One region of the Lacticaseibacillus zeae subsp. silagei genome, then DNA from elsewhere that is predicted to be linked to it. Evidence: predicted binding sites of a transcription regulator. Region 1 holds the regulator's gene; the other holds the start of a gene.

Evidence for each region. The regulator LexA, encoded in region 1, represses DNA repair genes until DNA is damaged. The targets are predictions, from matches to a motif close to CNAACANNTGTTNG.
Region 2: the regulator LexA is predicted to act here: its motif matches at 12,788-12,801, upstream of LACZS1_RS00910 (glycoside hydrolase domain-containing protein).

What each region holds. Positions count from the first base shown of each region.
Region 1 covers NZ_CP132484.1:709,721-726,340, reverse strand. The annotation lists gene LACZS1_RS03420 (IS110 family RNA-guided transposase) at 296-1,528, shown strand; gene LACZS1_RS03415 (thiol peroxidase) at 1,880-2,377, shown strand; gene LACZS1_RS03410 (AEC family transporter) at 2,437-3,423, opposite strand; gene LACZS1_RS03405 (malolactic enzyme) at 3,428-5,095, opposite strand; gene LACZS1_RS03400 (LysR family transcriptional regulator) at 5,446-6,330, shown strand; gene LACZS1_RS03395 (magnesium transporter CorA family protein) at 6,410-7,345, opposite strand; gene LACZS1_RS03390 (DUF488 domain-containing protein) at 7,429-7,785, shown strand; gene LACZS1_RS03385 (5-formyltetrahydrofolate cyclo-ligase) at 7,793-8,353, shown strand; gene LACZS1_RS03380 (hypothetical protein) at 8,544-9,485, shown strand; gene LACZS1_RS03375 (flavin reductase family protein) at 9,742-10,359, shown strand; gene LACZS1_RS03370 (AEC family transporter) at 10,381-11,328, shown strand; gene LACZS1_RS03365 (hypothetical protein) at 11,360-11,824, shown strand; gene lexA (transcriptional repressor LexA) at 11,925-12,551, opposite strand; gene LACZS1_RS03355 (hypothetical protein) at 12,678-12,872, opposite strand; gene LACZS1_RS03350 (AI-2E family transporter) at 13,348-14,514, shown strand; gene LACZS1_RS03345 (hypothetical protein) at 14,507-14,986, shown strand; gene LACZS1_RS03340 (hypothetical protein) at 15,077-15,439, opposite strand; gene LACZS1_RS03335 (zinc-binding alcohol dehydrogenase family protein) at 15,703-16,620, shown strand, end outside.
Region 2 covers NZ_CP132484.1:169,163-185,782, forward strand. The annotation lists gene LACZS1_RS00840 (CPBP family intramembrane glutamic endopeptidase) at 1-33, opposite strand, end outside; gene LACZS1_RS00845 (NAD(P)/FAD-dependent oxidoreductase) at 401-1,591, opposite strand; gene LACZS1_RS00850 (DUF4260 family protein) at 1,867-2,178, opposite strand; gene LACZS1_RS00855 (MFS transporter) at 2,335-4,164, opposite strand; gene LACZS1_RS00860 (TetR/AcrR family transcriptional regulator) at 4,322-4,903, shown strand; gene LACZS1_RS00865 (hypothetical protein) at 4,951-5,673, opposite strand; gene LACZS1_RS00870 (hypothetical protein) at 5,897-6,244, opposite strand; gene LACZS1_RS00875 (hypothetical protein) at 6,228-6,605, opposite strand; gene LACZS1_RS00880 (hypothetical protein) at 6,562-6,909, opposite strand; gene LACZS1_RS00885 (hypothetical protein) at 6,949-7,557, opposite strand; gene LACZS1_RS00890 (hypothetical protein) at 7,895-8,422, shown strand; gene LACZS1_RS00895 (hypothetical protein) at 8,472-8,948, shown strand; gene LACZS1_RS00900 (hypothetical protein) at 9,042-9,476, opposite strand; gene LACZS1_RS00905 (hypothetical protein) at 9,984-10,511, shown strand; gene LACZS1_RS00910 (glycoside hydrolase domain-containing protein) at 10,590-12,758, opposite strand; gene dapB (4-hydroxy-tetrahydrodipicolinate reductase) at 13,112-13,879, opposite strand; gene dapA (4-hydroxy-tetrahydrodipicolinate synthase) at 13,876-14,781, opposite strand; gene LACZS1_RS00925 (N-acetyldiaminopimelate deacetylase) at 15,046-16,197, opposite strand; gene dapD (2,3,4,5-tetrahydropyridine-2,6-dicarboxylate N-acetyltransferase) at 16,204-16,620, opposite strand, start outside.

The DNA of each region.
Region 1 (16,620 bases):
GTGATATTCTCTAGTTGTTCATTGGATTTGGGTCCAACTGGTATAGGCTTTTCCCTCCTGTTGCTAGCTATTGCTAGACTTCACCCCGAGACTGCCGCCCAGATGAATCGAACAAGCACAAACCACAAGCTGCGGGGGCTGGAGATCAGTTCGGTGACTCGCGTTTCACCGAGCAGCTACTGATCCTCAGACAGACTGCTCATACTGCGAGGAAGTACTGTAGGTTCATAATTAGGGAATATCGCGCAGCGCCCAAGCCTATCCATAAATCAGAACAGAAAGGAGGTCCAATTCGATGAACTTGAATGTTGGTATTGATGTTTCAAAAGCAAAGCTTGATTACTGTGGCTTGGATTCTGCCAAGAAGGTTATTTTCCAGGACAAGACCACGAATACCCCTGACGGGGCCGGCCAAATTGAGAAATTAATCCTGGAATGGGCTAAACGCCAAGATGATTCACTAAAGATCGTGATTGGCATGGAAGCCACCTCGGTGTACAACATCCACCCCACACTTTACTTTGAACAAAGCTCAGCGCTCAGTGCGTTGGATGCCACTGTCGTCACGTTGAACCCCAAGATGACTCATCGTTACAGCCAATTGTTTGATGACGACAAGACTGATACCATTGATGCCTTCCACATCGCAGACTTTCTGCGCATTGGCCGGTATCAAGTGCCAGTGACCCGCGACGAGAAACACATTGCCTTACAGCGGCTCACCCGCGAACGGTATCACATCGTCAAACAAATTACAGATGGCAAAAACCACTTCCTCAACAATCTGTACTTCCGATTGAACACACTGGAAGCTGAGCTACCGACTTCTGTGTTCGGAAACACGATGATGACGGTGCTTAGCGGTGAAAAGTACACACTGGACGAAATCGCTCAGATGCCCTTACAGACGCTTACTCAAGATCTTAACCAATTGTCCCACGGTCGCTTTGGTGACCCAGAGGCGATCGCTAAGGCCTTACAAAAAGCCATCCGTAGCTCTTATCGCTTGAGCAAGACGGTTGCCGATTCTGTTGACCAGGTCATGGCGATTTACATCAACCAGATCCGGATGTTACAAAAGCAACTAAAAGCCCTAGACAAGAGCATCACCGACCTGTGTGCCGTCATTGATGGCTCACAGTCAACGCAAAGTATTCCAGGCGTTGGCCCAGTCTACTCGGCTGGACTACTGGCTGAAATTGGTCAGATTGAACGGTTTCCGAGTGAAGCTAGTTTGGCAAGCTATGCCGGACTGGTTTGGCGCAGAAGTCAATCCGGAAACGGTGAGCGGCAACTAACGCCGCGCACGCATAACGGCGATCAGTACTTACGCTATTACCTAATTGAAGCTGCCAACTCGGTAAGAGCGCATGATCCCACATTTGCCAGATTTTACGACAAGAAATACCGGGAGGTGCCAAAATATCAACACCGACGTGCTTGTGTCATGACTGCAAGAAAGCTGGTACGCGTGATCTATGCATTACTTAAAAACCACGAGTTGTATAAACCAGCCAAAGCGGTCTAGCGCGCCAAGCGTCAAGTTAGGGCTTTAGATTCACCTAAAGAAATTACTAAATCCCTGGGCTGGGGGAAGTATACCCTCTGAAAAATGAAACAAGTCTAGATAATTTGAATCACTCCCTTGACTTCAGACCACAAGTCTCGAACGCGTGAACGTTAATATGCATTATTACGGTTGGAATATCTCCGTTAATTTAAGCTTACATAAATATTTATATTAGCGTCAATGTATATGCTGATAAATTTGCGCCAATTAAGTTGTGTCCGTGTCGCTTATCCTCTAAGCATGATACACTGACTGTGTTGTCCTAAATCTCACCTGTTTCCATCGTATACACGTAAAGGAGCGTTTTTTATGGAAATAACCCGACACGGCACGGTCATCACGACCAATGGCAATCCAACGTCACTAGGCGAAAAACTACCGGCATTTACAGTCACCGATGCCAAGGGACAGCCGGTTAAGACTAGTGATCTCAGTCACCGCCTGACATTAATCAGTGTTGTTCCCGACATCAACACACGGGTCTGCAGCATCTCAACCAAACATTTTAACCAGGATATGGATGAATTTGACGATGTTGATTTTTATACGATTTCAACCAACACCCCGCAAGAACAACAATCCTGGTGCGCGGCGGAAAATGTGACGAAAATGCAGCTGCTTTCCGACCAGAATGCTAATTTTGGCAAAGCGATGGGTTTATTCGTTGCCGACAACCACACCGATGCCCGCAGCGTTTGGATCATTGACGGCAACGGTACGGTTAAATATCGCGAACTCATCACCGAACAAACACATGAGCCTGATTACACCAGCGCCTTAGCTTATTTAGAAGCGCATCAAGCTTAATTTTGGGCAGAAAAAAAGAGCCGTTGCGGGCTCTTTTTTCTTATCCTAAGATGTCATGCTTATGCCAGTCCCTGAACCAGCATCATCAAAATCGGAACAACAATCACAAACAGGACTGTCGAAGTCGTCACAACGTTGGTGGCATACTTCACGTCGGCGTGGGCTTCTGTTGCCAAAATCGGCAGTACGGCAAGACCAGGTGCAGCCGCCTGAATGATCAGGGTTTGCGCTTCGAGACTTGGCACATTGAAGCCAGCCTTCATGCCCAACAGAATCAGCCCGGTGATCAATGCCGGGGCGATGACGAATCGGCCAATCAGAGCCACGATGGTATCGCGGTCAAACCGAATCGCTTTCAAGCCGGCATCAGCCAAAATAATCCCGATATAAATCAGCGATAGCGGTGTCACCAGACTACCAACGTAATTTAATGTGTTAACCGCAAATCCTAGCCAACCAACATGAATGAACGGAATTTTCAGCAACAGGAAGACTAAGGCAACCAAGAAACCAACCAGTGGCGCGGGCAACAATTTCTTCCAGTTAAAACCGGCGCCGCTTTTATCTGCCTTTTCCTGCGTCGGGTCATCCCATGCCATGATAAAGGCGCCGACTGTCCAGGTTGAGACCGTGTTCACCACGTAATACATCAGGAAGTACGGCACCGCTTTGTCACCAAACAGCGCAAGGTTCAGCGGTAACCCGATGAAAATGGTATTGGCATTCACAAACATGTTGATAAACGTCCCACGACGGCCTGGCTGAACTTTAAGCAGCCACACCAGTAAAAAGGCGATCAGATAGCCCAGAATCACGGCACCAAAGCCATAAACCAACCCTGATGACAGGCTTACCAGCTTATCGAGGGTCAATCGTTGCAAGACAGAGATAAAGATTGACGCCGGCAGGGCAATTTTCATCAACAAGTCAGAAATAGTTTTCCCAAACTGATCATCAAACCGCCCTTGCCGCCGCAAGACATAACCCAAGGCAATCAGTAAAACGATGGTCAGCACGCTTTGAATCGATGTACTTAATGCAGTCACGGTTTTATTCCTCCAAGTCTAGTTCGAGTGAATTCGGCAGTGGCCGATATTCCGGTTTCCAAGTCATGTCAGCAACAGCCTGCTTGGCATCGCTGATCGGTTGTTGATTCAACCCATTTTTGATGGCGTCTTCCGCAACCGCAATTGCGACCGTTTGGCTAAATTGATCCAGTTTCGAAACTGGTGGCAAAACCGCGGCGCCTGGCTGATCAGGATCCACAATGCCGCCTAAGCTATGCGCTGCGGCAGAAATCATTGAGTCCGTGAGCAGTTTGGCCGTGGATGCAATCGTGCCTAAACCTAATCCCGGATAAACCAACGCGTTATTAGCCTGGCCAATCGCATAACTGACACCCTTATACGAAACATTTGCGGCTGGAACGCCAGTGGCAATCAATCCCCGGCCATCTGTCCATTTGATCAAATCTTCCGCCTTGGCCTCAGCCAGTTTGGTTGGGTTTGATAATGGGAAAATAATCGGCCGCTCGGTGTGCGCAGCCATTTCCTTCACAATGCTTTCGGTGAAGGTGCCGGGAACCGTTGAAGTGCCGACCATCACGGTTGGATGCACAGCTTTGACAACTGCCTCAAGCGTCGTGAGCTCATCCGCATTGGCAAATTCACTGCGCGAGCGGGCAAACGGCTTTTGCTCCGGGGTTAAATCGGTCATGTCATCAAACAATAAGCCCTGCTTGTCGACCAGATAAAAATGCTTCTTAGCCTCTTCAGGACTCAATCCTTCTTCAATAAACGCTTCATACACGCGCGACGTAATGCCGGCGCCTGCTGTTCCGGCCCCAAAGCTCAAATAAATTTGATCGGTTAGTTTTTGCTTGGAAATATTCATGGCGCCCAAAAGTCCGGCTAACACAATGATGCCCGTGCCCTGTATATCGTCATTGAAGGTCGTGATTTTATCTTTATATTGATTCAAAATGTCAGCGGCGTTACTGCGGCCAAAGTCTTCAAAATGCAGATACAAATTCGGGAATAACTTCTCGGCAGTTGCAACAAATTTGTCCACAAACTGGTGATACTTTTCCCCGTATACCCGTTTATGGCGATTGCCCAGATAAAGCTCATCATTCAGTAACGCTTCATTATTGGTGCCGACATCCAAGACAACGGGCAGAACCTGACTTGGATCGATGCCGGCTGCGGCGGTATAAACCATTAGTTTACCCACAGAAATGTCAACACCTTGAGTACCCCAGTCACCAATGCCGAGAATGCCTTCAGCATCACTGACCACTAACAACCGAATATCGCGGCCATCAGCACTATGCTTCAACGCACTTTCGATGTGATCCGGATCATCGATCGAAAGATAAGTGGCGTTTTGCGGATTCACAAACAGCGCACTGTAATTTTCAATCGTGTCAGCAATCGTCGGATCATAAACGATCGGCATGAATTCGTTAATGTGCTCGGAAAAAAGCTTATAGAATAGCACATGATTTTCGTTAAACAAGGTCATCAAAAACTGCCGCTTGGCTAAATCGGTCGGCTTTGTCTGCAATTGTGCATACGCCTGCTTGACTTGTTGATCCAATGTCTGGACAGCTGGTGGCAACAGGCCGTTTAAGCCATATTGGTCCCGTTCTTCTTGCGTAAAGGCCGTTCCTTTATTTAAAAAGGGATTATTTAATATTTGTTCTGGTGTATATTTCAAATTCAACACTCCTCTTTTGTGTTAAACATGGGCCAACTCTTTTTAGCCGGCTCGCGCTAATATGCCGTGAAGCAAACACAACTTTTAATTACAAGACCAGACATTACGCCGCGTCCAATCTTATAGTCAAACTTGGCAGGAGTGATAAAATATTTTTATATGCTTTCATGATTATTATTTTCTTTACGTTAACGTGCGTCGGCTCACGCTCACATTAACGCGTTCGCAGTCGCAGAAATCTCCGTGTAAGGACCTCAAACCTAAATGGCCACAGCCCAGCCATTTAGGTTTGAGGCCACTTACACTCCGATTTCTAAGCGCTCCTGCTCACGCTCACAGGAGGTTTACATGTGAACACCAGAGACTTTGAATATTTTCTCGAACTTACCGATACCCGTAACTTTTCGCAAACGGCCGAAAAGTTTGCGGTTAGTCAACCGACCATCACTGCGGCGATCAAACGGCTGGAGGATCATTTTCAGGCACAGTTGATCATTCGTGACCGCCGTCATCATGAAATCAGTGTGACGCCGGCTGGTGAACAGCTTGCCAGTCACGCCGCGATTATTCTGCATCAGTTGGATTTGGCCAAGCAGGACATTGCCTGGGATCAGAAAAGCAAGATTCGCTTCGGTCTGCCACCGATTATTGGCAGTTATCTGTTTCCAAAAATTGCGGTCGACTTGATTGCTGCCGGACTGATGCCGCAACTGGAAACATTTGAAGCCGGGTCAGCCGCACTTCTTGATCAAATCAAAGACGGCAATCTCGATTTTGCCTTACTGGGTGCCAGCGGTCCGTTGGTCGATCCCGACCTGCACGTCATCCAAATCGATACGGCGCCGTTTGTCATCATTACCGCCGAAAATGACCCCTTGGCCCAACAAACACACGTCCCCTTCGCAACACTTGCTGATCGGCAGTTTATCACCTTGAGCGAAGGTTTCGTCCATACCCGGGCATTTTCCTGGTTTCAACAGCAACACACCTTCACGCCGAAAGTGGTTTATCGCACCAGTGACGTTCTGCTGTTAAAACGCTTGGTCACCCAGAACGTAGGCATCGGCTTTTTAACCAAAGTCGCCATTCAGCCTGACGATCATCTCGCATCGCTCAAAATCGACGACCCCAAACAGCCGGCCTTCACCATCTCGTTTGTCTATCGCCAGGATCGCGTCTTGACACCCACCATGAACCGCTTTGCGCAGATTCTGAGCACGCCAAAAGTGGTTTAGACTTCAAACAAGTAAAAACGGCCGAAAAGAAAGTTGCCTTCCTTCGACCGTTTTTGCTTACCGAAAAGTCTTCGCTCAATTAAAAATAATCCTTCCGCCATAACCACCAAGCAGCGATTCCGCACAAGACCGCCGTACCGCCAATTAACCACCAGAACGCCCAATAGGCATTGGCAAATGGCAGGCGGACATTCATGCCGTAAATGCCGCCGACAATCGTAGGAATCGTTAAAATAATGGTCAGGCTGGTCAAAACCTTCATGATGAGGTTCAAGTTATTTGAAACGATCGCACTAACAGTGGTTGAATACTGATCCAGTAACTTGTTGGTAATCCGGACCATCGTCTGCGCCTCGACGACCTCGACTTCGACATCATGTAGCCGGCGAAGGTAACCATTGGTGTTGAAAAAGCGTTCGCCTGCCCGTAAGCTTTTCAACAAGTTTCCGGAATGATCAAGCGCCGCATCAAAGAACACTAGACTTTTCTGCATCGCCATGAGCTGATAAAGCTGCGTGTTTTTAGCGGCTTTGCCTAAACTGCCTTCAATCTGTTTCGTTTCATCATTTAACTTGTCCATATCGATCACAAATTGGTGTAAAACCCGCCACAGCACTTCTAGCGCAAATTCTTCCGGCTTGGGTGAAAGCTTCTGCTCCGCCAAGTCGTCAAACGCCTGCAAGGGATGGTCCATGATCGTAATGACCCGATCGGCTAACAAAATCATGGTCAGCGGCACTGTATTAAATTGGCGGAACCCCATCTCGTTCGTCATCTCAATCGGGTAACGCAGCACGATTAACCCGGGAACGTCATCAGCGGGATTCAATCCTTCGACCCGGGCATTTTCATGTTGGTCAAGTGCCGCGTCCACGTACGTTTTGGGCAAGCCATACTTGGTGGCCAGTGTTTGCAACTCCTGCGGCAACGGCGACTGAACCCGAATCCAGTTGGCTTGATCATCCGTCGCCACCTGCACATTGCGTTGCTTTTGAATTTGATAGCACGTAATCATGTTGACACCTCTTTTGACTAGTATACCGTATCGCTATTTGAACATTCACGACTTGTCAAAACTGGTATGATAATTATGAGGTGATGATTTTGAAAGTAACACTCGAACGCATCTATCAAAAACCCCAAGCAAGCGGCTTCCGTGTCCTCGTTGATCGGGTTTGGCCGCGGGGCATCAGTAAAGTCAACGCTGCCTTAGATTTGTGGGCCAAAACCATTGCGCCGACAGCAGAATTACGAAAATGGTTTGGCCACGATCCAGAAAAGTACCCCGAATTCAAAAAGCGTTACTTAGCGGAACTTGCTGCTAATCCTGATTTGCCGGATTTCATCAAGACGCTAAAAGCGCATGAACAGGATCCGATTATCATGTTATACGGTGCCAAAGACGAGACCCATAACCAAGCCGTTGTTTTAAGCGAATTTCTTAAAGATAAGTGAGGTTCCCATGGCCACAAAAGCCGAATTCCGCACCCGCCAGCTTAAACGCCTTCAGGAAGCTGCCGCTGAAACCCAGGCAGCTAGCGAAACACTAATGGCGACTTTAATCAAGACAACCGTCTGGCAACAGGCCAAAAGCATCGGCATCACGGTCAGCGGCCCTTTTGAAGTCGCCACAGCGCCGATCATTGCTGCGGCACATGCTGCTGCTAAAGCCGTTTTCTTACCGCGCGTCATGCCAAAACGCCAGATGGTCTTTCTGCCAGATCCCGGCCATGAGCACCTCGTCAAAAGTGCTTTTGGTATTCCCGAACCTGCCTACCAAGCCGACTTGGTTGAGCCGGCTCCGGATCTTTTAATTGTGCCCGGAATCGGCTTCTCATTGGCAGACAGATATCGTATCGGTTTTGGCGGCGGCTACTATGATCGCTTTTTAGCCGAATATTCCGGCCACACCTTAACACTGGTTCCGCCAGTCATGGCCTTTCCGCAGCCTGATTGGCCAGTTGATCCGTTTGATGTCCCGATTGAAACCTTAATACTGGCTAACGGGGACATGATTAGGTAACAATTGTATTAATCGATTGGCTGAGCGGCATTTGCCTGCACTTGATATCAAGTGGCTGGCAGTTTCGTTTTAACCAGTCAAAAGGCGCCAAGCAAGTTGCTTGCCGGCAGCCTTTTTAATTCTGCTTGTGTTTCAAACCTGCTTACCCTAATATTGGGGAAAGGCTTTCACCATATTTCAGGAGGCAATCATGCGACGTGAACGTATTCGAAAGAATCGAAGGAGGCTTTACCTCATATTAACCGGCATTGGTGCGGTCGTTATTTTCATTGGCGTTTTCGTTTGGCTGGTGTTGCGCGGCGCCAAGGTTCAAGGACCGACAGCTTCGTCTTCCGCCACCAGCATTTCCATTTCATCAACGGTCACCAGTTCATTTAAAAGCGGCACTTACACCGCTTCCGGGGACGTCACCGACACCAACGGCGACCACCACGATCTGACGGTTTATGTGAAGTTAACGTCATCCAAAACCTATACCCGTTTAATGATTTTTGATGCGGGAAACCAACCGCGCATTATTAACGATACTGGCGACATCAAACAGAAAAAAGGCAAGTTAACGCTCAGTTCGGCGCACGCTAATGTTTACAAGTATGCCAGCGCGAAAACTTATAAGCACAATCAGCCGACAACAACGGTTGAATATGCCGCAGAAGGGGCAACTGGCACTGTTCATGATTACACCACAGCCTTGAAGAAGGAACTCAACAACACGATTACCTTAAAGGGCAAAACACCGCACAATTATCGTTACCTAACAACCAGCCTGCCGTTACAACGCTCAAAGAAGAAGCTTCTCAGCCTCGATGATTTCAAGACAAAGCAGACTGCTTCAAGTTCTGAGTCAAGCTCAACGACGAGTGAAACGTCAACTTATCAGCCATCGCAATACAGCGAACCATCTTCAAGAGTTTCAGTAACGCCAACACCGTCTACTGCGCCGAGCGTGGAAAGTGAACACAGCCAAGGCAATAGTACCGGACAGTCCAATGGTAGTACTGGTAATAATGGCACATCAAATAATAATGGTACTGAAAATAATAGCCAACCAACGCCGAGCAGCCAAGCCAGTAGCCAGGCACCATCCCCGACTCAGCCAGCTAGTTCTTCCACCGGCAACAGCAACTCCTAACAGGGGTACATTTCCTTCAACTGATTAACGAGCAATGTTTGGGATAATCTTCTCTAACATTGCTTTTTTATTGAACTTTTGGCTTTGAGGCACCGAGTACACACACCGCCAGCAGTCCTCGAATTGTCCCTAACCGAAGCAAGCGTTGCATGGCTTTGACGCCACCTCGCGCCTGCGCTAAACTTGCAGTCATGGCGTGCCTTTTAGGTTCCCCAGCATTTTCATGATTCTTATTCACCAGCCACCGGAGGCTATTATGATCAACTTATCTGCCAATAAGCTATCATCCCGCGAGCAATACAAACTGCTGTCTGGCAGCATCATTCCCCGCCCCATCGCGTGGATCACGACGCAAAGCACGGCCGGCGTCATCAACTTAGCGCCATTTTCATTTACAACCGGCATCTCTAATCAGTTGCCATTGCTATCCGTGTCCATTTTGCGTGATGGCGGGCAGCCAAAAGACACGGCGGCGAATCTTTTGGCCCGCCATGAAGCGGTCGTGCACATGGTGAGCATCGATCTCACCAAGGCGATGAATCAAACTGCCGCCCGCTTAACCCCGGATCAAAGCGAATTGAACCTGATTGATCTGCCACTGGTGGCCAGTACTGAAATTCAGGTGCCTGGGTTGCAAGCCGCGCGTATTCGCTTTGAAACGCAACTTTATCAATATGTACCGATTCGTGATCGTGCCGGGGTGATTATCACCGATCTCTTTATCCTGGAAATTCGACAGTTCCACTTTGCCGATACGGTGCTTGATTTGCCAAGCTTACACGTTAATCCTGCCGCTTTGGCACCGGTGGCCCGCCTCGCCGGTCCTACTTATGCCGAACTTGGTCAAACTTTTATGTTACGGCGGCCAAAATAATTTATAAGGAAGTGTTGGTATTTGACCGCATTTATCTCAAGCGTCTTTGGCGTTCTTGAAATTCTCATTTTGATCATTCTCGGCTATTTCCTTACTGCCCGCGGCTGGTTTAATAACCACTCAAGCAAGGTAATTGCCAAAGTTGTTACCCAAGTCGCTCTACCAGCTTATATGATCGTAACCATCGCATCGAAATTCACTGCCGGTATGCTGCTGCGGTTATTGCCAAACTTGTTGTTTCCGGTCTTGTCCATGATGATACTTTTCGCGTTATCCTTTTTAGTGTGTTACCTGTTAAAAGTTCCAAAGTCGCGAAAAGGCACATTTAAGTCCATGTTTTTCAACTCCAACACAGTTTTTATCGGCCTGCCGGTTAACCTAGCCTTGTTCGGTCCTCGCAGTTTGCCTTATGTCTTGGTCTATTACATGGCCAACACGACGATCTTTTGGACCATCGGCGTCTACCTTATTCAAGGCGATGGCCCCAAACCAGCCCGCTTTAATCTTAAAAAGGCTTTGGGGAAAGTTTTCTCCCCACCTTTACTGGGTTTCATGCTGGGAATTGTGTTAGTCTTGCTGAATATCAAGTTGCCGACTTTTTTGATGTCTGATCTGACTTATATCGGCGATTTGACGGTTCCGGGCTCCATGTTCTTTATCGGCATTGCCTTACACGAAGCTGGGTGGAGTCAACTGCGCCTCAGCAAGGAAGCACTCGGCATCTTCAGCGGCCGCTTCCTTTTTGCCCCACTGTTAATGACGGCACTGGTCGCCTTTGCGCCGGTTCCGACGCTGATGAAACAAATCTTCATCCTGCAATCCTGCATGCCGGTCATGACCAATGCGCCGGTGGTTGCCAAACTTTATGACGCCGATGCTGACTACGCTGCGATCATGGTCACGGAAACCACGCTTCTATCCATGATCGTCATCCCCATCGTCATGACCTGCATCCAATTCATTCACTAGGAGACCACCATTGAAAAAATTAGTTTGGCTCATGTTATTACTTATCCTGAGTGGTTGTTCTCAAGGCACGCCGACTGCCAAACCATCATCAACTCGATCAGCCACCAGTGAACGGACATCAAAGCCGGCAAAAACCCGGAAAAAAGCAAAAAAAGCTGCGCCTAAAGCAACCTTGTCCACGCTGGTCGGTCATGCGTTTGTCCAACAGGATGACCAAAAGAAAGCGATCCGCGTGTTGTCGTCAACCAGTGGCTATTACCTCGAAACATTGTCGAACCAAGATGGTGACTTTGAAAGTACAGATCAAGGTATTTTTGCGGCCCAACTGACTTTAAAGGGAAGGATTTTCACCTTCACCGGCAAAGCCCAACCACAGGCCGCCAGCAACACGGTTCAATTCCAACTTACTAAAAAGGGATTACTGAAACAGCTTCCGGATGGCCCATTTTACAAAAAGGTACCAAAAGACGATCTTGATCAGCTTAACCGTCCTTAATGGTAGCAACTGTCACCTCAACAAAAAAGCATTTGCCACGCACACTCAATTGAATGTGTGCGGCAAATGCTTTTTTAGCTTGGTCTATTATTACTGGCACTTATACAAGCGCAGGACGATACAAACTCACAACAATGCCGAGAATCGTCACATCCGGGAAAAACATGTCTTCCATATCATCATTTTCCGGATGAAGCCGGATGCCGTTCTTTTCTTTGTAAAAACGCTTGACGGTGGCTTCATCTTCTTCGGTCATTGCCACGACAATCTGCCCATTTTCGGCGTCGTTTTGCTTCTTCACAATAATCTGATCGCCATCAAGGATGCCGATCTTGATCATGGAACTGCCTTGAACCCGAAGCATGAACAGCTCATCGGCCGAGTATGGTAGGTCATCCGGCACCGGGAAATAGTCATCGATATTCTCAATGGCAGTAATCGGCACCCCGGCCGCAACGGTACCGACAATCGGAATACCTTCTGCCTGCACGCCGATAAAATCGCGCCCTGCTGCAGTCACTTCGATTGTTCGCGGCTTAGACGGGTCTTTAGCGATCAATCCGGCCGCCAGCAGTTTTTCTAAGTATGCTGCAACGGTACTGGAAGAACTAAGGCCAACTGATTTGCCGATCTCGCGAACTGTGGGTGGATACCCATGATCCTCGATCGCGTCATAGATGGTTTGTAAAATCTGTTTCCAACGTTTTTGACTCGCTTGTGTTGGCATCCGCTCACCGCTCCGTTCTCATTTGTTACACCAAGCATACCAAACCGAACGAACGTTTGCAATCATTTTCGCCGTCGTTACACGAAAAAATCCGCAGTCATCACGGCTGCGGATCATTTCATCAAATTAGTTATGCAATAATGGCATCTTATGCATCTGACGCCGATCACATCTGCTCTTGATGACTGCATAGAAGAAGCTTAGGAAAATATCCAGAGCCATCAACAAGATGCCGGCCGTCGCATAGTTGCTAAATAACAGCAATGTTGCGACCAGGGTCAGAGTTATTAATGTCCATTTAGCCCCGCGAAGTAAATTCATATGGGGTCACTCCTCTCCGTATCGGTAAAACCGACATTGACTCACCGTTTTGGTTGTGACTTTATCATACCTGATTTTTTTGATTTGTAAAGCTTTTGTATATGTAAAATTTACATTTGACGCCCTTATTTAGGCATTTTTAATATTTGTAACGGCTAATCGGTGTTTTTGTAAATTTATTGTAACGGCGCCGATACCTTCTTCGAACCATTTTAGTTAACCCTAGCCTCGAAAAATCATGGCTAGTCTAGTATCATTGTTATACGGAAGCATCCGACGTCTGGCGGGTAGAAACTTCGAAAAAAATGACTCACGTGCAATCAGCTGACTTGTAAAAAAACGGCAACTGCACGTCGAAGCTTTCTTGGTTTACCACAGATCTCATGCTCGACTTGTCGTCTTTTGTAAAGGTTACTAATGACACCGCTGATTAAATCGCGTCATAACCTTTAACGTCCTTAGAGGAGGATCGCCTGTGAAACGTACCGATTCATGGTTCTACCGCCGCTTCATCAACAACAAGTTCATGGTCTTCTTAATTGACCTGCTTTTGGCCCTGCTGGTTATTTTTGTTTTCACCAAAATTGCCTGGGTATTCCAGCCTGTGGTCGATTTTCTCGGTATCATCGCGCCACCGTTCATTTTCGCCGGCATTCTCTTCTATCTGACAGTTCCGATCATTAATCGCCTTGAAAAAACCGGGCTGCATCGCGGTTGGGCGATTGCGTTGCTCTTCGTCGTTTTGATCGGCCTTCTGGTCTGGGGACTGTTGCGTTTCCTTCCGGCGGTGAGCAACCAAATTACCAGCATTGTCGATTCGGCACCGCAAATTTTTACGGAAATCGGTAAATGGCTGGATGACTTGAATGATAAGCAAAATGTTTTATCGCAGCATGACCTCAACAACATCGCCAGTGAAGTCCAAACGTTCTTCACTGGCAAACAAGGTGCTTTCGTCACCGGTACCATCTCGCAGCTGCAAAATCTGATTGGCATTGTCGGCAATGTTGTCATCACGATTTCGACAGCACCGATCATTCTCTTCTTCATGCTTAAAGACGGCGACAAGTTCACGCCGATGGTGCTGCATATTATCCCCACCAAGTTACGTGGGTCCGTCAAACAGATGCTGCACGAGATGAACGAAAAAGTCGGTTCATATGTTCAGGGCCAAATCACGGTCGCGCTGTGCGTGGCCATCATGTTCATGATCGGTTACTCGGTGATTGGCTTGCGTTATGGCTTAATTTTCGGCTTGCTGGCTTGCCCATTGAACCTGATTCCTTATTTCGGGTCAGCGTTGGCAATGATCCCGCCACTTATCATGGGCGCGTTGACGTCGCCGAAAATGATTCTCGCGGTCATTATCGTTTTCTTCATTGAATGGTTAATTGAAACGCAACTTATTTCACCACTGGTCATGGGCAGCAAGCTTGAATTGCATCCCATTACAATCGTGGTGGTCTTGCTCACGGCCGGTAATCTCTTCGGTTTAGTCGGTGTCATCCTTGGCATTCCGGGTTTTGCCGTTTTGAAAATTGTCGTGACCCGATTCTTCAGTTGGTACCAGCAGGTTTCCGGTTTGTATGAAACCGACAGCCCGACTGATGACGTTGATCAAAAAGGAGTCTCTCATGAATAGTTTTAATGTCTTACTGATCGGCTTAGACATCGTGTTGATTGCCCTCGCTGGTTATTATCTATATTGGCAACACAAAATTAATTTTGCCTCACGCTATGCGGTTTCACAACTCGTTTGGGCGGTGTTGCTTGGCTTTTGGTTCATGACAACCCGCGTTAACAACATGCCGTATATCGTATTCATTTCAATCTTCCTGGTATTGTCCATTATGGCCGGAACAGGTGGCTTGGCCCCGACTCGGCTTATCGCAAACGGCTTGCTTGCCCGAGTCATTCCATACACCAACATGTCTAGTATCACGTTGACACCTGTCAGTCTGCCTAATGGCCAGGAATGGGTCGTCGCGGTTTTTGCCCTTAGTAAGCGACGCATGGTCCGGCTAACGTTTCAGGCAAGTCTTCAGAACCTGATGACCGAGTTAACCAAGGTATTACCCAAGACAGTACCAGTTACTGTGCAGCGAATGAACTAGTCGCAGTCTCATCATTGTTGGGCACTTAAAAAACGCTTCGGAAAATTTTCCGAAGCGTTTTTATCATTGATCAGCCAGGACAAAGCCCGTTTATTCATCTAATTTTCTAATGGCCAGCAGTGCGACCAGTGCTAATGCCAATCCAGCACCAGCAATCAACATCTGCCATGGCGTTGTCGTATCAAGGAAGAAGTAGTCAATGAGCGCCAACATCAGCGCCGCAAACAAAAGATCTACCCAGAATCGGCGCCACCGAGTTGTCGCCGCCGCATCCAAAAATAACGCAATACCAATCAAGGCAGCCAAAACAATGCCGAAACTAATCGTTGCAATGGTACCAATGACATCATCTGGCCGCATCGTATACCACGCGAAGAATGCAAAGCCTGCCGCTGCCAAAACCAAAACAACGATCAGGCCGATCAATTCACGCTTTGTACTCAATTTTTTCACGAGCTGCCTCCTTCGTCATTGAACGTGCTTTTTCATAAGAGCGTGAACCAGCCCGTTCAGAAACCGGAGTGTAAGTGGCCTCGGGCGTGATGGCCCGGGTTTGGCCATCGCACCCGAGGTTCTTACACGCAGGTTTCTGGGCTGGTGAACGCGTTTTCTACAATATCTTGCATATTTTACCAAACAACCACTGCATTTCCAACTCTCTTAATAAAAAGGTTACAATAGCAACAGATAACTGATCAAACGAAAGGACGATTCAGATGCCAAAAAACATTGCCATCGGCTTCACTGAAGGCCTACCCATTACTGAACCCAATAGTTTTCAAAGCTTCACCCTACCAGTACCGACACCGGAACCCAATGAAGTTATTGTACAAGTGGCTGGGGTCTCGGTTAATCCGGTTGACACCAAACGCCGCCAAACCGCACCACGACAAACAACACCACAGATTCTCGGGTACGATGCAGTCGGCACCATTACCCAAATCGGCTCCGCCGTCACTGCCTTCCACGTTGGCGATCGTGTCATCTATGCCGGAACTACCCGCAAGCCCGGCAGCGATCAACAATTTCAGGCTGTTGACGCCGATCTGATCGCTTTGGCGCCAAAACAAGCACCCACTGCTGACCTGGCAGCACTGCCGCTTGTCGGTTTGACCGCGTGGGAATTGCTTTTTGAAAAAATGGGCTTCATCCCGGAATATAATGCCAACAAAGGCCAGCACTTATTGATCATTAACGGCGCCGGTGGTGTCGGTTCGATGCTGAGTCAACTGGCGCGGTGGAGCGGTTTAAATGTTTTGGCAACTAGCAGTCCTAAAAACCATGACTGGTTGCGGGCTCATGGCGTTGCAACGCCACTTGATTATCATAAAGATCTTGTGAGTCAGGTTCACCATGCTGGCGTTCAAACCGTTGACGGCGTTGCCTTGCTTTATCATCCGGAGCCGTATCTGGCCACTGCCAGCCAGTTAATTCGCGCTTTTGGCCACATCGGCTGCATTGTCGGTCCCCAAAGCGGTCTTGATTTGGGCGTTGTCAAAGACAAAGCGGCCAGTTTTGACTACGAGTACATGTTTGCCAAAACCGACTTTGACTACCATGTTGCCACACAAGGTGCGATTCTAAGCAAGCTTTTGACGCTGTATCAAGACGGCCAGATCAAAGCTTCGGTGACC
Region 2 (16,620 bases), 540 kb from region 1:
AAAGGCGATGACGAAAACAAGAGCAATCGTCATGAGTGACTTAGGTAGTTTTTTGAGCTGATTAATCGTGCTCGCCTCCGAATAAAGTTTGGCTTAAAACTGCCAGGATCGGCAAAATAAGCTTCTTTTAGGATAGCCTTAGTTTTCTTATAGGGCAAATGGACAGCATGCGACTCAAAAGTAGTCTGCCATCTTTTCGCACAAAAAAAACAGCCAGCAAATGTTATTTGCTGACTGCCCTTCACATGCTACCGCTTATTGCGGGTGGTAAATCCCGCGGCGAATGCATGAACCACATCTCTAAAGAAAGATTATCGGCTGACAATACCTTTGTCAACTTAATAAAATGAGTTCGCAGATCCTTTTACGGTTCGAACACCTGTCACTTTTACCTAAACCACTAAAGCGGCCAGCGTCCTTGTTTCAACATCGTTGCCAAGTTGGCGTCCTCAAGTAAGGACTTATCCGTGATGACGCGCTTGAGCATTTTAGCAATGAAACCAGTATACTTGTGACCCTTGCCAATTTGGGCGATACCATCTTGGCTGCCGAGTGATGCCACAGTGCCCTTAGGCTTGTAAACAAAGTCCGTCAACGGTTGACCGTTTAACGCTGCGGCAACATTCTTACCAGCTTGATCGCCTTCCTGTGTTGAAATTTGTGCAGTGGTTGGATAAGGCCGGCCGGAATCGCCTGCCATTACCGCCGATACATCGCCGATAATGAAGACCTCAGGATGATCGTTCAAGTTCAGGTGATTGGAAACTACCACGCGGTTACGGCGCTGCTTGAAGCCGGAATCCGCAATCACATCGCTGCCGGAAACACCGACCGTCCAGATAATTGTGTTCCCTTCGACTTTCTTTTCCTGGTCGCCATCAGCATAAACCACGGCATTCGGCTCGATCTTCGTAATCTTGGAGCCAGTCATCATCGTCACCCCATGGCTCTTGAGGTAGTCCATCGCATAATTGGCCAATTTTTCATCGAACATCGGCAAAATGCGCGTTGCCATTTCCATGGAGATGATTTTAATTGGCGGCGTGTCGTACTTTTTAGCCAGCGCCGGCATACTGTGCGTCAATTCGCCCAGTAATTCAACGCCGGTGAACCCTGCGCCGGCAACAATAACCGTCAAGTCTTTAGGATCTTGTGACTGCTTATAATTGGCGACGTGCTGCTCAATCGTCTTGGTGATCGTTTCCGCGGAGGTTACATTGTCCAGCGGCAAGGCGTTTTCCGCGGCACCCGGCAACCCAAAGTCCTCAGACCGGAAGCCAAGCGCGATGATGAGATAATCGTAACGTAACGGCGCATGGTTAGCCAAAATTACCATCTTTGTCGACACGTCAACCTTGCTGACTTTCGCCTGAAGAAACTGAACATCCTTTGGAAGAACCTGTTGAATATTAAACGTGATTTTTGATGCAGGCACGGTACCTGCCGCCACTTCATGAAGTTGCGTGCGCTCTTCATGTTCGGCGTTTTGGTCAACCACTGTGATCGTTGTTCCCTTTGGTGCGAGCTTACTCAACGTTTTGACGGCCCGAATGCCCGCATATCCGGCACCTAAAATGACAACATCTGCCATTGATTCACCACATCCTCATCTACAAAATTGTTCCAACGTACGGTCAATTGGCCACAACCTTATTGTAACAATCTTATTACCATTCACAAACTTTGGGCTCATATATTTGCGAAAAGTGGGTGAGAAATTTGGTTGGATCTTGTTTGTTTCCGAGTTTGCCCATGAATATTAATCCAAGGTGCTCGAAAGGGAGACTTGCAGAAGGATATCTTAATGGAGAAGGAATTGGTTAAGAAAGCTTGACTATGTAATCTTTTCAAAAAGGTCAATTCATTTCAGTAGCGTAACCCAAAACCGAGTGTGCGATCACCCAAAATGTGCGCTGACCAGATCAACGCCGCGGCCAGTAAACCATACTGAGCACTAATGAGGGCTAGTCCGCCGAGAATAATCGGCCCGATTAACGTATGGCCAATATTGTAGCAGACATTGCCAGTCTTTTCGTTGACGAGAAAGCCTAAAGCACTGATGTCAGGAATTAGGAAGCCAACAATAAATAATAGCCAGCTGAAAGTAAATTGGACAAAGTAAAAATAGATGATGAGTGCAAATCCTAGTGCTGATTCTGTTCTTGGAAGCCACTTCATGATGCACCATCCTTTGACATTATTAAGGCATAGAGTAGGTAGCGCGATTTTTTTACTGGGCGGTCGTGAGTACACTAACACGACACCACTTATCTGTGATGTCGTGATAGAATTGCCTAGTTAGTGAGTTCAGTGTCTACGTCATGATAATTTTATTCATGACGCTTTGGCAGATGCGACTTTCCGCCGATCAGTCCAGAAGGCAACGGGGGACAGGCACAAGACGATCAAGGCGCCAATCAGATAGGTGTGGCTGAATGCTTGCGCCAGATGCTTATTTTTGCGTTGCTTAATTTCACTGAAAGTCGTTTGCAATGTTTGCTTTTGGGCGATTTGCTTAATTCCGGTCAGCGCAGAACGTTGACCTTGAGCAATAGTTGCAACGCCAGCACCAAAGCGGGTAATGCTAATCGTAAGCGGCGAGCGACTTTGTTGGGCAGCTTTTGTGAGCGTGGCCGAGCCGTTTGTCAGTTTGCTGCTGCCTTGTTGCAAGGCGACACTCGCATCATATAGTTTACGTAGGTCGCTACCTGCAACGGGTTTAGGTAAGTTGGTTTTAGCACTGGCTGCTTTCGTGATGGCGCGGATCATCTTCTTCTGTTGATGAGTAGTTGGCGTCGAAGAACCGGAAAAGATCTTAGTTAACTGCTGATGAGCAACAGTTTTGACATGAGGTGATAACGTCTTTTCAGTTACAAGTTGATCAGCAGTGTGATGGATCTGCGTTTTAGCAGAGGCAATATTTGTATCGAGCACCGTGACAAGAATGGCAATACCGAGGCATGTCCCAATTTGCCGTGCAGCGTTGACAATACCGGAACCGATACCGCTTTTGTTTTTAGGCAGATAGCGAACCGAGGCCACGAGTGAGACTGATGAAAATCCGAAACCAAAGCCATTGATGACTAAGAGCACCACGATAAGGGCGGTGGCCGTATTGGTTTTGATCAGTGAAAGTAAAAACAGACTTGCGGCCATGAGAATCATTCCCGCCAATGTCACCGGAATCGCGCCGAGTTTGGCGAGTAACCGTGTACCGATTGGCATGGCGACCATGATGGTAAGTGATACCGGAATGATGATTAAAGCTGCATGTAGCGGACTGTCACCAAGTACATTTTGTAGAAAATAATTTAGGATCAAGCTTGGGCCGACAAGTGCAAAACCGGTCATGAAGTAAACGATACTTGAGGCACTGAGCGTCTTTTCGTGAAAAAGATCGAGTTCCAATAATGGATTTTTAATATGATGCTCAGTGACAACAAAGGCAACAAGCGCTACGGCACCACCGATCAGACTGCTGAGGATCAGTGTTGAATGCCAGCCATATTGACGACCTTCTAGTAGGCCAAAAGTGACGCCGCCAAGTGCAGCCGTCAAAAGCAATAAGCCGGGAAGATCAATGCGACCAGCCAGCGATTCATCATACGATTCGTGTGCACAGAAGGCGACCAGTAAAAATGCGAGCAAGGCAAGGGGGACATTAATGCCAAAAATCCAGCGCCATGAAGTAACTTGCAGAATCATCCCACCAATTGGCGGCCCACCAGCTGCTGCTAATGCGGTCACGGCACCAACAAGCGCGGCTACCTGATTGAGTTTTTCTTTGCCAAATACTTCAATTCCCATCGGCAAAACGATGGGGGTGATGATTGCCCCGCCAAGGCCTTGAAAAAAACGAAATGTAATCAATATCGGCAGCGAGTTTGCGGTGGTGCAAGCGGCGGAAAAACCGCCAAAAAGTGCTAGGCCAAGTAGCATGATTTTTTTGCGGCCATAACGATCCGCAATTTTGGAAGTCGTGATCATGAAAACGGACATGGCTAAAGTGTAAATGGTCATGACCCAGCTAGTATTGGCAAGTGAGCCATGAAGATCATCCATAATTTTAGGGATGGCAATATTCACGATGGTGGTATCGAGTGTTCCCATGAACATGGCAATGGTTAAGCCGATAGAACAAAGTGCCCGGGTTAAACGGGTCATCACATCAGATCCTTTCATCTGTTATAATTGGATACATGTGACACATGTGTGACTTTCGAAAGCACTTTGAGTATACTGAGGACAACGACAAGCAACAAGCGTTTGGCGACAAGTGCTACAAATTGGTGGTATTTGTGTCAGTTAGGAGATTCCAAGCATGAATGGGAAACAACGGATGGCGCTGCAATCGAAACAATGGCTGGTGGATGCGTTGGTTACGTTAATGCAACGTGGCGAGACGGTGACAGATATTTCAATCACGGAAATTGTTCAGACAGCGGATCTTTCACGCAAAACCTTTTATCGAGCGTTTAAAACCAAGAATGATTTAATTGATTATTTATGTCGCCAGTTGACAGACGATTATTTTGAAAGTCTGAAAAAGGCCACCCGCGGACAAACCCCGATTAGTTTTGAAACAACTATGCAGCACTTTTTCACATTTTGGTGGCAACAAAAAGACCTTGTCCGCTTATTGATTCGGCAAGGTCTGTTCGATCAGTTGAATGGTGTTTGGCAACGTGATGCCGTTGACAAGTATCGCCAGTTTCCGGCGCCGTGGCATGCGGCAGGGACTGATCGAGAGGTGAATTATATCATGGCATTTGCACTCGGCGGGTTTACCAATGTCTTACGCTTGTGGTTGGCGCAAGATCAGCCTGAATCGCCAGAGCAAGTGCAAAAGGTGGCACTGGCAGGCTTTGGCCAGTTAGCGCGGAGCATTGGTCATTCAAACTAATACGATAAGTTAGCAATCTTCTTATAAGTGCAGCTCTCTCAAAAAGATTACAAGTAAAAGTTGATAGGCGCTGTCAAATTGACCTGATCAAGCGCGAGGGTACCGTTAATGCTTTTTCCTTGCGGGACATCAATCAGCAGGCGAATCGTTTTCGTTTCGTTTGGTTTGATAACGGGTGGCGTCGAAAGCATTTTGACAGTGACTTGATGCTGATCATTGGACGCTGAGAAATGCTTTTCGGAAAAGCTCAAAGGAACGGCATAGTGCGCGTTATGAATGGTCAAAGTGATTCCGGTTTGGTTTTTAGGAATATCTGGCAGGTACTTCGTTTGGATGGTGAATAGGCGTAGTTTGTTGGCGCCAGTGTAGGTTACTTGATTGCCAATCATAACAGGTTTTCGATGAATGGCAGGGTGAGCAATCGGATATGATTCGGGAACGTTGATTATCTGTTTGGACGTGTGGCGACTGCGCGATGTTTTCAAAACAAGTTTCGTTGAACTCGACTGTAATCGTTTGAGGTTAACCACACCACTGGCAGATTTTTTTTTGGCGAGCGTCTGATTATTGAGATCCTTTAAACTATAATCAGTGCGAGCCGGCAAGTGGAATTTGAGGTTCAGGGACTGACGGACGTTGCTAATTTTGATCTGTTTAGCCACTGGAGCTTTGTTCGCGGCAGTCGCGCTTTGTGCAGATGCTGTCTGTGCGGGGATCAGTATGTAGATCAATGAGAGCGTTAGTAATGAAAACCATCCGAGTCTTTTCATCGTCCATCTTTCCTTTTTATGAGTTTGGCGAAGCTATTCTATTGGGGCTTCGTGGCTTCGTGGCAGATACCACCTTTAGAATAGCATAGGCATGGACTTGTGAGGAATAAGGACCATTGAAAAAGCCATGCGATCGTTAGTGGGCAATGCAAGATCGTATGGCTTTGACTTGGCTGACACTGAAAGTAGGTGATGCTGGTAAAGAAAAATGTTGAAAACTGAGTTACTTTTTCCGTTTTGCATTTCTTTTATTTTGGTTATAGGCATCCTCAAGCTTTTGAACGGCACGGTTATATTCAGAATCGAGTAGCCGGATAGCAATGAAGTCAACCTTAGATTTATTATCTGAAAGCGGTATCTGCATGACTTGAATCCGTAATGGCAGATTTGATTGTTCGAAGAATCCGGCTATTGCAGATAGAAATACGGTTGCGCGCATGAGATTGTCATAGGATGAAAGATTGTTAATGAAGAAGACGACAAAGTTCTCAATTTTTTCCTTTTTCAGAAGATCTGACACGTGAAGTGACTTGGCAAAGATATTGATGGTTCTATCAAATTGTGTTGTCATGGCAAACCTCCGCAATGATGGTGGCTGAGCGAGAGTGCCTTTCGAAGCTTATTCCAATATCTGGAACGATTTTGAATAAGTGTTCTTCCGTATCTACCGCTTGACCAGACAAGCTGGCGTAACCACCGTTGTTTTTATTCATGGACTTAGTGGCGGGAACATCGCCAGGACAAGTTGTTTGAGCCGCCATTTCTTGGTCCCGCCGATATCCGGATGCGATCAATAGCGTGAATGAAAAATCGCATGGCTTTAACCCGGCTAGATATGAAAATAATCGATGCCAGATGATGCTGGTAGAGAAGGAACTCGAAACTGAGTTACTTTTTTCGTTTTGCGTTCCTTTCAGTTTGATTAACAGCATCTTCAAACTCTTGAACGGCACGGTTATATTCAGAAGCGAATAGCCTGATGGCAATGAAGTCAACTTTGAATTTATTATTTGGAAGAGGTATTTGCATGACCTCGATACGAAGTGGGAGCTTTGACTGTTCGAATAAACCGGCTATTGCAGATAGAAATAGTGTTGCGTGCATGAGATTGTCATAGGATGAAAGATTGTTAATGAAGAAGACGACAAAGTTCTCAATTTTTTCCTTTTTCAGAAGATCCGATACATGATCTGCTTTAGCAAAAATGTTGATAGTTTTATCAAAATGTGTTGTCATAGCGAACCTCCGCAATGGTGGTGTTAAGCAATCATGACCTTAGAAACTGGTTCCAACGTCAGGAACAACATCGAATAAGTGGCCTTCTGTATCTACCGCTTGACCAGACAGACTGGCATAACCACCGTTGTTTTTATTCATGGACACAGTGCCAGAAACTTCGCCAGGAAAAGTTGTTTGCCCCAAAATTTCTCGATCTCGCCGATATCCAGAGTAGTATGCTAGATGTATATTTCCTACAAAAGTGTAACCTAATCCTGTAGCTGGCAGGACTGACCAAAAAAGCAATTGACCTGAGGAAGCAGCATAAAGTTTAGCAGTTCCACTCGCGCCTATACCGACCGATGCCGGTGCAACGTTACCATTACTTGCACTACTCGAGGAAGTTAGCTGTCCTGTCACCGTTTTTGGGTTATCTGAAATGGCTTTTGCAATTGTTGGATCATTCCCAAAGGAACGGACAGTGATATCTTTATCTTGGTAAATTACAGTACCTTTATCCGATGATCCGTAATCCTGTAAAACTTGTTCATCAGTGGGAGTATCAGTTGTAGCAGCTTGTACTTGACTAGTCGGCTGATTAAGTAAGATCATACCTAAAAATAGTAATGCGGCAGTTGCGCAAATATGTTTCATGGATTTATTCATGTTGATTGCCTCGCTTTCTTGTTGTCAAAAGTGGTCGGTAAATTCGGCTGATTTTTAGACTCTTACAGTCACCCCCCAGGTTGTTTTAAATGTTTAAAATCAAAAAACATAAATTAATTTTTTAATTTTTTGAGTGTACCGGTTTTTCATTTATGTGTCAATAAGTTTTGGAAACGTTTTTTGAGGTGAAAGCGATTGAAGTTCATGTTGGAATATCGCTATACTTATACTTTGAGATTTTTCGGAATTTTGAGAAAGCATATTGCTGTTCATGATACCATTCAGCAATTGACTTGCTCGCATGAGAAGCGGCTTTAACGCTGAAAGGATGGCTGAAATGGAACTGACGTACTTGATTCCCCACATTTTTGCAATGGTGGTACTTACATTGACGCTCAGGTTTAAAAATTCTGCTTTAAAAAAAGAGCGGCAACACAGAGAAATCAGTTTTGAAAATTCAAATCTCGATCAGGAATTACAAGCCAAAGTTCTGAAACAAGAGGCAGTTCTAAATCAGCGACACTTCATCACTGAAATACTAATAAACGCGCAATTCGCAGGCGTTTACATCGCCGCTTTTTGCTTTTCGGCCGGAGTTCTTTATGCAGAGGAGAGCACTGGCGTTTATCTTTTTCCGAGCATTGGTGTTTTCTGCTTGTTTGCTAATATCCTGTTTGTTGTAGAAGAGCAAGCTTTTCGGCTTTATAAAAAACGACAACTTAAAAAGTATCTCGCAGTTGATCGAGGTGTAAAGATCATAGAAAATCACGGGGCAAGACGGTACTATGTTTACCTTGCTTTATTGATTTTAGAAGGATTCATTAATCTTGGATTATTCTATGCAATGGCAGTCTGGCTATATTAAAAAATGTACCACGGTAATCTGAACTGGGTACATTGGGGAGAAGAAAACGATGGATATTTACATGCCTTACATCTTAACCGCGGTTCTTTGGGTGGCAATGACCGTTTACAGTCGAATAATTAAAGAGAGGTTTCGAAAAAACTTAGAGAAGCGTTTGAAAATGAGCCGTTCTGAGATTATGCGCAGAGAGGCGATAGATCGAAAGTTTATCGATAATGCAATCGGGAAAATTTTCAATCGTATTCTAGCCGGTGTGACAATCAGCTATATCTTCATTTTTTCTTTTTCGCTGGGGGCTATTACGGTCTTGCCGGCTAGCACCAAGGATGCTTATTTAATAGTCTCGATTTTTCTACTGTTCTTCGCTATTTATACATCCGCAACATCTTTTTTTCTCCAGCGCGTCGGCAGGACGAACGAGAATAAGTTGCCAGAGGTTTCATTTGTGAAGAGGCTGGCAGGTGTTGTGATTCGAGACTTCGGGAGTTTCCTGATCTTTTTGATTTTTGAAATGAGTTCATTTTAAAAAAATAAGGTTAAGCGTACAAATAAGCAGCACGGATATCAGGTTCCCGTACTGCTCCAGCTTAAAATCGCTGTTTCTAAAGAGAATTTACTTTTAAAATTTAATTTGCGATGAGACAAACTCTTTGGGATCGGGACTTCCATTGATGTATTCAGTATCTGGCTCAGTGACCGACAATCGATGTTTAAGCACGATATTCTTGAAAATCCATAAGTAACTTCGCTTTGGAATTTTATTGGTTGACTCTATGAAGCAGAAAGTTGGATTAACGCGATGAAAGAAAAATGGCCGTCGCTCGTATAAATTGAAAAAGTAGGTCTTTGTATGACCGGCCATATTATCTGCTTCTGTCAGCATGAATTTTCCTTGGCCAATTGTGATGGCTGTACTGTGCGAATAAGACATTTGTAGCGCCGATACCTCACCGCCAGTTGAAAATCCGGTTTCATGAACGCTTAAAGAAATCATGAGCAGGCAGAGGACAGCGCCGACTCGGAGCGTTTTGAGAAGCCAATGGATTGATGGCAATTTGCGACCGTCCAGAAAAGCGATGAGAAGCAACAGTAAGATTGTTGTCGCAATCCAAAAAAATGCCAGTGAGGTTTGCAGTTGTCAGTAGGATACTGAGCAAGATCACAAAAAGCATCGTACTTTTTTTGAAATATAATCTGATCTTCATTTTATTTCTCCAAACTGGCGAAAAATTTAGTGCCATAATCATATGATCTGATAAATCGACACATTTAAAAAGGCCTGCCGTTTGAAACCGAGAGCTCTTAACTAAACATTAAGGCGGACTAATTCCTAGGTGAAAATTAAACGGGGGTGCAAGCTTATAATTGGCGTTTACCCAAAAGAGCCAGTGTCAAGCTTTTGTGTGGGAATGAAAACAGTTAAACTCAAGACAGAGATGTCATTTTACTTATGTATTGAGTTTAATCGAAATTCTGAGGAAGTACACTGCAATTCATGATATCGTTAAGAAATCGACTTGCTTGTATAGGGACCAGCTTTAATGCTGAAAGGATGGTTGAAATGGAATTTACATACTTGATCCCCCACATTTTTGCAATGGTGACACTGGCATTGACACTTAGGTTTAAAAATATTGCTTTAAAAAAAGAACGACAAAACAGAAAAATCAGTTTTGAAAATTCAAATCTTGATCAGATTATACAAGGTAAAGTTCTAAAACAGGAGGCGGTTCTCAATCAACGACAGGCCTTCTTTGAAATAATGATAAACGTGCAATTTTTAGGCTTCTATCTTGGGGTGTTTTGTTTCTCGGCTGGAGTCCTTTACGCAGCAGAGAACACGGGGATTTATCTTTTTCCGAGCATCGGTCTTTGTTGCTTATTTGCTAACATTGTATTTGTTGTAGAAGAGCAAGTCTTTCGGTTTTATAAAAATCGACAGCTTAAGAAGTATCTACTAGTTAATCGAGGCGTAAAGATTTTAGAGAATCATGGGGCCAGATGGTACTATGTTTATCTTGCCGTATTGATTCTAGAAGGATTCATTAACCTTGGAGTATTTTACTGGGCTGCGCTCTGGTTGTATTAAAAAATGTACCCAGTTGATTTAAACTGGATACATTTGGGGTTGACGATGGTGCTTTAGTGGAGGATTCTTACCTTTGCTTTAGTCTTTACCGAACAGCTGTATTGCCAGTAGGGAGAACAAAGCGGTGACAGCTGGTGCTGCGGAACCTGCCGTAACGGCGGTCGCTAGTACTGCCCCTGCAACAAGAATCCCAAGAACTGTGACCTCTCCAACTTTCTCTAGGGTTACAACGAAAGTGGGATCTGGTTCTGAAATTGGTTGATAAACAGGAACGTAATCATTTTGTGGGATGAAGTTCTGATGAATATAAGTCTCCAATGTCAAAGTAAATTGATTTTCCACAGAAGAACTTGTACTTGTGTTTTCTACAGAACTCTCAATTGCAACTTTAAATCCGACCATCCCATCACGAATAGCTAGACCAGCTTTAATGGCACCGTTCCCGATCATCGGGGCGAGCTTGTTAAAGGTTCCGGCTAAATCACCAACATTATATGAGGACATGGCGCTTTCGAACTGTTCTAAGATGTCGGTAGATTCATTAATGATTTTAGCATCTTGGATTGTCAGAACGCCTGTTTTATTATCGACTACGGTTGCTGACCATTTGTCCTCCAAAGTGACATAGTAGTCGGCTAACGGGGTCGTAATATGTTGTGTAGGGGAGGAGACCGTCCAATTGATGGTACCAAATAAATTATGATAGTCAGGGAAAATGCTCAAAAGTCGGTTCGCTACGTACGCCTTTTGTGTTGCTGGTGTTGCTTCTGTGACAGCTGAAACACCCTGGTCTCGGCCGGAACTCGCATCTTGATCAATGTCGATGCCATAAATTGGATATTCGACAAATTGGTCGAACGCCCAGTTGTCTGGCATCTTAAATCCTAAATTGCCACTCCATCCGTACGACATATTGGCAACAAAGCTGTAGTCTATACCAGTTTTCTCAGCGTGAAGACAAACATTTCGAGTCCCATAAATGCCAGCTTTGTAAATTGACCGATTCAAAACGTTCTGCACAGCATTGATATACGGAATAACCGTCCCATCAATGTCGCCTTCCTGAAAATCAACGTCTACCGCGAAATAGATGACAGTGTCGGCAGGTAGGCCTAAGCTGAGCGCTGCACTGATTGCCGTTTGTCCGTCTTTTTGACCTTGGGCGGCAGTGAAGTAGCTTTCAACGTAGCCACCATCTTCGTAGATTGGGAAGAACTTTAAGCCGCCATCCAGAATTGTTCTGACTTCTGTTGACGTAAGATTCTTTGGTTTGAAATCAGCACCGACTGTTCCTGTGAGATACCGGCCAACGATGCTGAATCCATAGTCGCGGAAATGTTGCACATCAGATGCCGTCAGTTGGGTTGCTGTATCGAGCGCGATTGAATCGCGGCCTGTGTCACCGTTACTGGTAACGAGCCCTTTGATGACTGTGTAGTCTGCAACACCGGAGTCTTCGTTTGGATACTTCATGAATTTGCGAAATTTGATAATGCTTGTTGCTACATCGGATCCAAAGTTTTCGCCAAAATCGCCATCGTACATGCTGTTCAGATAAAGGCCGTATTTGACAATTTTAACGAGTAAACCGGTAGCTCCGACAGAAAGGCTCACTGCTTTCAAAGCTGCATTGGTAGCATCGCCGAAGTTCCCGTTTGCAACATCAGCAGAGATGCCAAGTGCACGTTGCAACGCATAAATGAGACCGACATTGGTATCGCGCTGGTAAATACCATCACAAGGCATGATCCCAATGTATTGGCTATAGTCAGCATTGAGCCATTGTTGCAATTGACGAACATTTTTATCGCCACCAGCGACCAGAACAAAGGCGCTCATGTCGAAAAGTGCTGCCATTAAATTAACGGTTACAATACCGTCTGCATTAAGTCCTGCATCGGTTTGTAAGGTTTTGAAGGCTTGCTGTGTTGCAGTTGAAAACTCTTGATTCAAGTTGCTTCCTGGATCGATACCCTTGCACCAAAAGGCACCTTGGATTAGCTGTGCAATGTTACCTGTATAACCTGGTTTCAGATTGCCAACAACGCTAGCCAGCGCTGACCGCGTTGCGGGACCAAATCCTTCGCCAATATCCGTGATACCAAGTTCGTGTTGCAATGCTTCACGTAATGCGTAAATCGTTGGCCACCCGGTATGACCATCTGGATTTACTTTCTCAAAACCTGACACATTGCCATAAGTCGCGTTGAGCCAATTTTGAACTTCTAATACTGCTTGATCTGCCATGTTAAAACCCCCTCGTATAATTGCTAAAGGGAACGTACGTTCGGTTCAACAAAATCAGTATGCACTCATTTTTTTAAATTGACAACTGATTTTTTCTAAAAATAAAGTCAAACAGATGCTGAAATGGCGGGAATCGTTGTGGGAACAGGTGTTCGAAACGCGTAAATATTTTTAAAAATTTCTAGAAATAAAAAATTGCCCCATCAGCAAAATAGCTGGTGGGACGATTTTTATTTTCTGCCATGCGACCAGTTAGTGGTCACTTGTTAGTTTGCGATGGTACGCTTGTAGACCAAGGCCGTCTAGTAATTGAGAGAGCGAGGTGCAAATTTTTAATGGAAGGTGTCCTTTTTCTATAAAAAGTTCTCCAACCCAACCACCAACTGATCCGCTTCCTGCACCTTGCGAATGGCGACGGCAACGCCTTGCATGAAGCTTTGGCGGTCGAAGGAGTCTTGGCGAATGGTGAGGGCTTCGCCGGGGCCGCCGAAGAGAACTTCTTCATGGGCGATGTAGCCGGGGAGGCGAACGGCGTGGACAGGGACGTCATCGATGCGCTGACCGCGGGCGTCGTTGTCGATGGTGGACAATGGCTTTTGGGTACGTCCGTCGGCGATTTTGTGCGCGGTGGCGATGGCGGTGCCTGAAGGGGCGTCGGCTTTGTCTTGGTGGTGCATTTCAATGATTTCGGCATCAGGAAAATAGGCGGCGGCTTCTTGGGCAAATTTCATCAATAAAACGGCGGAGAGGCCAAAGTTTGGTGCGATTAGGCCGCCGAGGTGTTTCGCTTTGGCCAGCCTGATGAGGCGATTCTGATCAGCTGGCGCCATCCCGCTTGTGCCAATGACCGGATGGATGCCCGCATTAATTGCGGCTTCGGTATTAGCGGCGACCGCGTCGGGATTGGTGAAGTCGACCCAGACATCGGCGACGTTAGCGTTGAGCTGATCGTAATGGTTGAGGACTTTGACCTCAGCCGGTAATCCGTAATTTTGCGGGTTATTGATGGTTATTTTAGGGTCAAAAACGGCACTTAATGCGAAATCTGAATGTGACTGGATCATTTTGACGGTTTTTTGACCCATGGCACCGCGAAAACCGGCGACAAGAACGTGAATCATGCGAGCACCTCCGCTTCAATGGCTGATAGTTCCGGAACGCCTAAAAGATGGGCGAGTTCCTGCTGTTGTTTGGCAGTTAATGGCAGTATTGGCAGACGCGGGCTGCCGACGTTGAAGCCTAATGCGTTGAGCGCGGCTTTGGTCGGAGCAGGCGATGGGAAATGGAATAAGGCAGCCATTTTCGGCAATAGTTGTCGTTGCAGCGCAGCCACCGTCGTGATGTCGCCGCGATCCAATGCCGCATACATTTCCCGAATGCTGTGCGCGTAAAGATGGGAAGCAACCGAGATCACGCCCATACCGCCGAGCGTTTTAATCGTCAGCGCCTGAGCATCTTCACCGGTCCAGACACTAAACGCGTCGTGCTTGGTTCGATCAATGATGTCACTCAGGGCGGCGAGGCTACCGCATTGTTTGATACCTTGAATCATGGGGTTTTGCGCCAACGTTGCGACAGTTTCCGGCAGCATCTCAACGCCGGTTCGGCCAGGGATATTGTAAATGATGATCGGCTTTTGCGCGTTGGCCGCGACCGCCGTGTAGTGGGCGATCATGCCGTTTTGATCAGGTTTGTTGTAGTAAGGCACGACCACCAGTGTCGCATCAATTCCGGCGATACCGCCGACTTCATGGGTAAAATCAACGGTTTCCCGCGTATTGTTCGACCCTGAATTGGCAATGACCAGCGCCCGGCCGTGAACCATGTCGACAAACCGCGTGTACAAGTTGATTTTCTCGTCATGACTGAGCGTCGGCCCTTCACCTGTGGTGGCGCCAACGACAAAGCCATCGGTGCCTTCTGCAATCAGATGATCAACCAACCGTTGCATGACCGTATAGTCAATGTCATCGCGATCATTAAACGGTGTCACAATCGCGGTGATCAATTCTGCTTTTTGCATTCAAAAACCTCCAATTAAAGTGAGCGTGAGCGTGAGCCGGCGCGGTTAGGGGTCGGAGTGTAAGCGGCCTTGGGCGTGATGGCCCGGTCTTAGGCCATTGCGACCAAGGTCCTTACACGCAGACCCCTGCGCCGGGGAACGCGTTATGGTTGAGCGTGAGCCAGCGCCTTTTACGGGTAAGCTCTTGCGCCAAATGCTCCGGAGCGCGGATGGTGAAAGTCGCATCGGCGCATCAAGCATGAGTCAATAGCGATAGCTACTGATTCAATTATTTTCCGCCATCCGATGTTCCAGAAAATGCACAACCGCTGTGACTCCTGGTGCCAGCGCGGCTTCGTCTGGCGAAAAGTCGGCAGCGTGTAGTTGAGAATCCGGATCGTTGACGCCCAGCCAGAACATGGTGCCGGGAATTTTATTTAATAGATAGCCGAAATCTTCCCCGGTCATCACGGGTCCGGTGGGCGCAAACGTAACGGCTGGATCGGCTTGCATGTATTGAATGAAGTCTTTGGTCAGCTGCGGGTTATTTTCGACTGGATAATAGCCGCCTTGATTCAAATCAACGTTGACGTCGCAGTTGAAGCTGGCGGCGATTCCCTGACCAATATCGCGAATACGTTGCTGTAAGAAATCGATTTGTTTCTGGGTGAATCCGCGTAAAGTACCTTCCAAGTGGGCGCGCCCGGCAATCACATTGCGAATGGTTCCGGCGCGCATCAGGCCAAACGTGATGACCGCGCTGTCGGTGGGGCTGACGTTACGAGCGACGATGGTCTGAATCTGGTTAATAAAACTGGCAGCGGCCACGATCATATCGTTGGCATTTTGCGGCAAGGCTGCGTGGCCGCTTTTCCCGATGAGATCGACATTGATTTCAGTTGTCCCGGCAAAAAGGGTGCCAAGCCGCGTGCTGATGGTACCAGCTGGCAAGTCAGGGCGATCATGCAACCCGTAAAACTCGTCGATGTGCCAATCACCGGTGAAAACGCCCATGTCGTAGGCCAATTTGCCGCCATTTTTGCTTTCTTCGGCCGGTTGGAAGAAGAAAATCAAATTATCTTTTGGCTGGTGGTGGGCGAAATAGTCCAGAATTCCTAGCGCCACTGTCATGTGCATGTCATGGCCGCAAGCATGGGCGATGCCGGAATGCTGCGAGCTAAACGGTAAGCCGGTTTCTTCCGTCACCGGCAAGGCGTCAATGTCGGTTCGATAGCCGATGGTCCGCTGCGGGTTTTGTCCGTGAACTTTGACCAGTAAGGCAGTCGGCAATTTAGGCAGTGTCCGAATAGTGAGAAAGGTTTGCGGAAAACTATGCACCGTTTTAAGTAGGAAGGCATGCGTTTCTTTTTCCTGCAAGGCAAGTTCGGGAATTTGGTGGAGCTGGCGGCGAATGGCAATCAATTCAGCTTCCTTCATTAAAAGTCACAGCTTTCTGAGTTCGTCGAGCAGGACGGTTTTGGCTTCCGTTTGATCGTTGACCTGCTTGATGACTTTGGCCGGAACGCCAGCGACCACCGTGTGTGCCGGCACATCGTTAATGACGACAGCTCCGGCGGCAATGACCGCTCCTTCGCCGACCGACACGCCTTCAAGAACCACGGCATTGGCGCCGATCATGACGTGATCACCGATTGTGAGGGGTTTTGCTGACGGTGGTTCTACCACGCCAGCCAAAACGGTACCGGCACCAATATGGCAATATTTGCCGACAATCGCTCGACCGCCCAGCACCGCACCCATGTCGATCATGGTGCCATCGCCGATTTCAGCGCCGATGTTGATAATGGCGCCCATCATGATCACTGCATTGTTGCCGATCAGAACCTGGTCACGAATGAT